DNA from 2 places in the Paenibacillus sp. FSL L8-0333 genome. Region 2 is predicted to be linked to the other one. Evidence: a T-box and tRNA genes for the amino acid it is inferred to sense, from the RefSeq annotation. Region 2 holds a T-box; the other holds one or more tRNA genes.
The links. A T-box is a leader RNA that pairs with one kind of tRNA and senses whether it is charged. The one in region 2 lies ahead of trpS (tryptophan--tRNA ligase), so its partner is inferred to be a tRNA-Trp.

Region 1: it has a tRNA-Trp gene. The T-box ahead of trpS (tryptophan--tRNA ligase) is inferred to sense a tRNA for this amino acid. The anticodon was not compared.

The regions. Positions count from the first base shown of each region.
Region 1 covers NZ_CP150186.1:5,944,399-5,947,778, reverse strand. Annotated here, with positions in the region: rRNA gene NYE72_RS26475 (23S ribosomal RNA) at 1-1,212, shown strand, start outside; tRNA gene NYE72_RS26470 (tRNA-Asn) at 1,274-1,349, shown strand; tRNA gene NYE72_RS26465 (tRNA-Ser) at 1,353-1,445, shown strand; tRNA gene NYE72_RS26460 (tRNA-Glu) at 1,464-1,538, shown strand; tRNA gene NYE72_RS26455 (tRNA-Val) at 1,594-1,669, shown strand; tRNA gene NYE72_RS26450 (tRNA-Met) at 1,687-1,763, shown strand; tRNA gene NYE72_RS26445 (tRNA-Asp) at 1,789-1,866, shown strand; tRNA gene NYE72_RS26440 (tRNA-Phe) at 1,877-1,952, shown strand; tRNA gene NYE72_RS26435 (tRNA-Thr) at 1,981-2,056, shown strand; tRNA gene NYE72_RS26430 (tRNA-Tyr) at 2,062-2,147, shown strand; tRNA gene NYE72_RS26425 (tRNA-Trp) at 2,154-2,227, shown strand; tRNA gene NYE72_RS26420 (tRNA-His) at 2,251-2,326, shown strand; tRNA gene NYE72_RS26415 (tRNA-His) at 2,371-2,446, shown strand; tRNA gene NYE72_RS26410 (tRNA-Gln) at 2,466-2,540, shown strand; tRNA gene NYE72_RS26405 (tRNA-Gly) at 2,547-2,621, shown strand; tRNA gene NYE72_RS26400 (tRNA-Cys) at 2,632-2,705, shown strand; tRNA gene NYE72_RS26395 (tRNA-Leu) at 2,720-2,798, shown strand; gene NYE72_RS26390 (AraC family transcriptional regulator) at 2,935-3,380, opposite strand, start outside.
Region 2 covers NZ_CP150186.1:2,923,891-2,927,270, forward strand. Annotated here, with positions in the region: gene NYE72_RS12895 (aminopeptidase) at 1-138, shown strand, start outside; gene trpS (tryptophan--tRNA ligase) at 207-1,202, opposite strand; T-box leader at 1,307-1,589, opposite strand; gene NYE72_RS12905 (hypothetical protein) at 1,787-2,212, shown strand; gene NYE72_RS12910 (winged helix-turn-helix transcriptional regulator) at 2,363-2,746, opposite strand; gene NYE72_RS12915 (sigma-70 family RNA polymerase sigma factor) at 2,970-3,380, shown strand, end outside.

The DNA.
Region 1 (3,380 bases), 3.0 Mb from region 2:
GAACTCGGCAAAATGACCCCGTAACTTCGGGAGAAGGGGTGCCCCGGTAGTGTGAATAGCACGAGGGGGCCGCAGTGAAAAGGCCCAAGCGACTGTTTAGCAAAAACACAGGTCTGTGCGAAGCCGCAAGGCGAAGTATACGGGCTGACGCCTGCCCGGTGCTGGAAGGTTAAGGGGAGTGGTTAGGGGTAACCCGAAGCTATGAACCGAAGCCCCAGTAAACGGCGGCCGTAACTATAACGGTCCTAAGGTAGCGAAATTCCTTGTCAGGTAAATTCTGACCCGCACGAATGGCGTAACGACTTGGGCGCTGTCTCAACGAGAGATCCGGTGAAATTTTAATACCTGTGAAGATGCAGGTTACCCGCGACAAGACGGAAAGACCCCATGGAGCTTTACTGCAGCTTGATATTGAATTTGGGTACGATCTGTACAGGATAGGTGGGAGCCGTAGAAATCGGAGCGCAAGCTTCGGTGGAGGCGCCGTTGGGATACCACCCTGATCGTATCTAGGTTCTAACCTAGTACCCTAATCGGGTACGGGGACCGTGTCAGGCGGGCAGTTTGACTGGGGCGGTCGCCTCCTAAAGAGTAACGGAGGCGTTCCAAGGTTCCCTCAGAATGGTTGGAAATCATTCGCAGAGTGCAAAGGCATAAGGGAGCTTGACTGCGAGACCTACAAGTCGAGCAGGGACGAAAGTCGGACTTAGTGATCCGGTGGTACCGCATGGAAGGGCCATCGCTCAACGGATAAAAGCTACCCTGGGGATAACAGGCTTATCTCCCCCAAGAGTCCACATCGACGGGGAGGTTTGGCACCTCGATGTCGGCTCATCGCATCCTGGGGCTGAAGTAGGTCCCAAGGGTTGGGCTGTTCGCCCATTAAAGCGGTACGCGAGCTGGGTTCAGAACGTCGTGAGACAGTTCGGTCCCTATCTGTCGTGGGCGCAGGAAATTTGAGAGGAGCTGTCCTTAGTACGAGAGGACCGGGATGGACGTACCGCTGGTGCACCAGTTGTTCCGCCAGGAGCATGGCTGGGTAGCTACGTACGGACGGGATAAGCGCTGAAAGCATCTAAGCGTGAAGCCCCCCTCAAGATGAGATTTCCCAATTAGTAAGACCCCTTGAAGACGACGAGGTAGATAGGTTGGAGGTGGAAGTGCAGCAATGCATGGAGCTGACCAATACTAATCGGTCGAGGGCTTATCCTATACTTAGAATGCAGATTCGTTTCGGATTCAGTTTTCAGGCGATTAAGCTTGGTATGAATATTCCCTGATAGCTCAGTTGGTAGAGCACTCGACTGTTAATCGAGTTGTCACAGGTTCGAGTCCTGTTCGGGGAGCCATATGGAGAGGTGTCCGAGTTTGGCCGAAGGAGCACGATTGGAAATCGTGTAGGCGCCACAAGCGTCTCGAGGGTTCGAATCCCTCTCTCTCCGCCACAAATTTTTAATTAGTATGGCCCGTTGGTCAAGGGGTTAAGACACCTCCCTTTCACGGAGGTAACATGGGTTCGAATCCCATACGGGTCACCAAATTTTCACTTGATTTATCCTAGTGGACTTTGGTACAATAACAATTGTTGTTTATGGAGGCTTAGCTCAGCTGGGAGAGCATCTGCCTTACAAGCAGAGGGTCGGGGGTTCGATCCCCTCAGCCTCCACCATAACATATTTTTACTGACGCGGGGTGGAGCAGCCCGGTAGCTCGTCGGGCTCATAACCCGAAGGCCGCAGGTTCAAATCCTGCCCCCGCAACCAATTAACTTAAGCAATTATATCTTTTGGAACCGTGGTGTAGTTGGCCTAACATGCCTGCCTGTCACGCAGGAGATCGCGGGTTCGAATCCCGTCGGTTCCGCCATTTTCATCATGGCTCGGTAGCTCAGTCGGTAGAGCAGAGGACTGAAAATCCTCGTGTCGGCGGTTCGATTCCGTCCCGAGCCACCATTTATCATCACAAAAGAATGAGTGCCATGCCGGTGTAGCTCAATTGGTAGAGCAACTGACTTGTAATCAGTAGGTTGGGGGTTCAAGTCCTCTCGCCGGCACCATCCTTGGAGGATTAGCGAAGTGGCCAAACGCATCAGACTGTAAATCTGCTCACGTAAGTGTTCGGTGGTTCGAATCCATCATCCTCCACCAGTTTTTAGGGGCATAGTTTAAAGGTAGAACAACGGTCTCCAAAACCGTTGGTGTGGGTTCAATTCCTGCTGCCCCTGCCAAGTTCTTTCTAAAGTTTAATATGGCGGCCGTGGCGAAGGGGTTAACGCACCGGATTGTGGTTCCGGCATTCGTGGGTTCGAGACCCATCGGCCGCCCCATTTTCTTTAAAAATGAATAATGGCAACAATATCAACTTAATATGGCGACTGTGGCGAAGGGGTTAACGCACCGGATTGTGGTTCCGGCATTCGTGGGTTCGAGACCCATCAGTCGCCCCATTTTACTTTAAAATGTTATTGGGGATTAGCCAAGCGGTAAGGCAACGGACTTTGACTCCGTCACTCATAGGTTCGAATCCTATATCCCCAGCCATTTTATGCGGACGTGGCTCAGCGGTAGAGCATCGCCTTGCCAAGGCGAGGGTCGCGGGTTCGATTCCCGTCGTCCGCTCCAAAATTTACATGGCGCCATAGCCAAGTGGTAAGGCAAAGCTCTGCAAAAGCTTTATCCCCAGTTCAAATCTGGGTGGCGCCTCCATTTAGTTCATATGTGCCGGCGTGGCGGAATGGCAGACGCGCTCGACTCAAAATCGAGTGGGAAACCGTGGAGGTTCGAGTCCTCTCGCCGGTATCTTAAAAAGGTTAGTAAGAATGCTTTTATAAGCAATCTTACTAACCTTTTTTCTTTATGTTCTTAGTTTTACAGGATTAAGCCGTTGAATAGAGAGTTTCTCTATTTCAACGGCTTTTTTTAATCTGATTAGTGATTAACCTGATTGATTATTAATGCGGAATGCTCGCGGGGTATGACCTATTTCTCGTTTAAACATATTGCAGAATTGGGCATCGTTCACAAAACCTGCAGCAGCAGATACTTCAGAGATTTGCATCTGAGTATGACGTAATAGAGATTTTGCATAATCCAGGCGTTTTAACAGCAAATACCGCAGGGGTGAAGACCCGAAACGTTCTTTAAATAGATGGCGAAAACGATCGTAGCTATATCCGGACATTTCTGATAGTGTTTCGACGGACAATTTATGGCGATAATGCTCATTCATATAATTAAGGACATATTGTACTCGATCTTCTGATGGGGATTGATATCCAGAGGCACTAAGAAGCCTCATAAGATGGACGGTAATCTCGCTCATTTGTAGGTTTAGAAGCTCAGAGAATCCGTCTTGCTTACGTGTAAACTCTGCTTTCATTC
Region 2 (3,380 bases):
GAGCTTGTGGCTAGAGGAGCTAATGTCAGCTTAACTCATGTCGATTTTATGATCGGTTCAGCAGAGCTGGATATTGACGGAGAGCTGGCGGACGGCACGATTGAACCCGTATTCCGTAAGGGAAATTGGGTGTTGTAAGGAGAAGAAAAAAGCCGGATCTCTTCCAATGAGCTTCCGGCTTTTTTGAGTACCTATAAATATCATTTTTAGATTGAAAAATAGTTAAGACTCATAGCCTCACGTACTTCGGCCATTGTTTCCTGAGCAATGCTGCGGGCATGCTGTGTTCCAGAGATTAAGATTTCCTGCACAAGCTTGGGCTTAGTAGCATAATAGGAACGCCGCTCTCGCATCGGTTCTATAAGCTGATCTAGAGCTGTCGAAATCAACTGTTTGCAAGCAGAACAACCCATGGTACCCCGCTCACAGCCTTCACGAATTTCGGTTACCCCCGCTGAGCGAAAAGAACCATGATAAGCAAAAATAGGACAGATATCTGGATGTCCAGGATCATTTTTATGCACACGCGCAGGATCGGTTGTGGCTTTTCTTATCTTGAAGGTGATTTCTTCCTTAGTGGAGTCCAGCTCGATGGCATTGCCAAGGCTTTTACTCATTTTAGCGTTGCCATCCGTACCCACAAGTCTCGGCGTCTCACTGATCAGCGCTTTGGGTTCCACCAGTATCGGGCTGTACAGCTCGTTGAATCTGCGGACGATTTTGCGGGTTAATTCCAGATGGGGGAGCTGGTCTTCTCCTACAGGAATGATCGTTGCTTTACAAAAAGTTATGTCAGCAGTCTGACTAACTGGATAACCTAGAAAACCGTAATACAATTCATCTAAGCTGGAATTTTTTGATTCGGCTTTAATCGTGGGATTATGCCGTAAAGAATTCACAGTAACAAACATAGAGAACAAGATGGTCAGCTCTGCGATTTCAGGGATCATCGATTGAATAAATATAGTTGTTTTTTCCGGATTTATACCTGCAGATAAATAGTCCAGTGTGATCTCATGCAGATGTTGACCCAGCAGCTGCGGACGATCAAAATGGGTCGTTAGGGCTTGAATATCCGCTAAAAACACAAAAGTTTCATATTGCTCCTGAAGGGCTACTCGGGTCTGCAAGCTGCCGGCGTAATGGCCAAGGTGAAGCTTTCCAGTCACTCGATCTCCAGTTAAGACACGTTCGTTCATCATATAAAAATTCCTCCTGTTATTTAGCATTTGGTTACACTCGAGTCGCCACCACCAGCCATCATCCATGGCCATCACCTCCTTTAAATGACAAAAAAACCTCATCCAATAAGGACGAAGTTGTCGTGGTACCACCTTAAATGATCGTGTCACCTTACGATTCTTGGCTTTCGATCTTCTCTTACCTGTACGGAGAGGTTGAATTAATTCTCGATACAGGTCCCTTGATAACGGCGGGAACCCCGGTTTTCCCTACTGCATCCATTAAGATAGTTCGGAAAAACAACTATAAAGGCCATTCGAGCATACGCTGGTCACCGGTTCGCACCTACCACCGGCTCTCTGAAGACCATGTTCGTCTGTCTACTTACCCTTTGTCATCGTTGTTCATGATATGTGAATTATTGTAATTCTGAACAGGGGTGTTGTCAATGAGTGGAAATCGTATGGTGATTGACAAGGTAACTAGGTTTATATGATCTAGCAAAGTATACCTTAAATGTATATAATCATCAGGAATTTAGTCCAATCTATCATTGCGGATTCACAATATACTACTCTATAACCTTGAAATGGAGTGATGATAAATGGCGACAATAATAAGTTATGGGTCACAGGCAAAAATCCCGTTAGATCCGTTTACTACAGCTATAACGGTTGCAGGGATTCCTGGAGCTGGAGCGGGTTTAGCCACAGCGCAAGTAAATATTAGTCCGGCTAATCCGGCTTCTTTCTCCAGTAGAGTCGAGTTAAATGGTAGTTTTAGTCTTACTGCACTTGCTAATAGCCAATTTCTTGTTATCATCCGACGAGCTGGAGTCGATATTTATAGATCTTTTTATCGTTTTACTACAATTACTGATATTCAATTAAGTGCTCAGTGGGTTGATGGTGCTTATATTGGAGTCCACAACTATGAATTGGTAATTCAGAATGATAGCAACTTGCCTATAAATCTATTTGGACCCATATCATTCACAGCAACTGCAATTGGAGGAGAGGGCGTAATTTAAGTTATGTTCCTGTGCGCCATTCAAGGGACGGGTGAATCAAAGCTTTGGACAGTTGAATCGATTTGATTCAGCTGTCCTTTTTTCATGAACGTATAATTGAAGTACAACTCTCGCAGCATAAATATCCAACCATACCCTTGATAGAGCGGTTTATTTATTTAAAATGTTATCCTCTAAAACAGCGTATTTATCGCCGAATTGCTTAATGATATGTTGTTCTCCCCAATTACATAATGCAGTCAAAATATCGCTTAAACTATCACCATATTCACTAAGCTCGTATTCTACTTTTGGTGGAACCTGATTATAAACAATTCGGTTGATGATTCCATCTGCCTCAAGCTCGCGTAGCTGCTGGGTTAACATTTTTTGAGTAATGCCGGGCATCAACTGTTTTAACTCGGAGGTGCGTTTTTTGCCATGAGTTAAATGACATAGAATTACGCATTTCCATTTCCCTCCGATGACCTCTAGTGTGGCTTCAACAGAAATATTGTATTTTTTCTTGACAGTTGTTGTTGGTGTTGTTGTCATGATAACCTCCATGGTATGGGTACTTTTTAGTACCTATGGCACTTTTAAGTGCGTACTATTGATTATGTCCAATTTAACCTATCATAACATTTTTCGTTCAATTTTTATAGAATGCTATAATTTAGAGAGCTTTGGGCAAAAAAGTTAAACGAAACAAAAACCGTTTCTATACCTCCCCCGTCTTAATCTATGAAAGGTTGAAGAGGGGAGGCTAAGGAAGGACATGACGATGACTAATGCAGAAATGAAAAAAGTAACGATTCTTGATACTCGGAGCGAGACGGATTTTTACGATTCGATATTGGTACATAGAGAACAACTGTACAGTATTGCTTATAGTTACTTGCGGAACCGAAACGATGCGCTGGAAGCGATGCAGGAAATGACTTGCCGGGCCTGGATTAAAAGAAAAACATTAAAGGACCCCAAAGCATTCAAATCATGGATTATTCGAATTCTAATTTATGTCTGTATAGATGAACAAAGACGAAGAAAACGTTCCATGCCGCTGGTAGATGAAAGAATAGGAGAACAGGTCACACATATTGGCCATCATCGGATGGAAATGTTGTGGGCACTTGAGCAGGTTAAGCCCAAGTATCGCCATGTGCTGCTGCTAAAATACTACAACGAT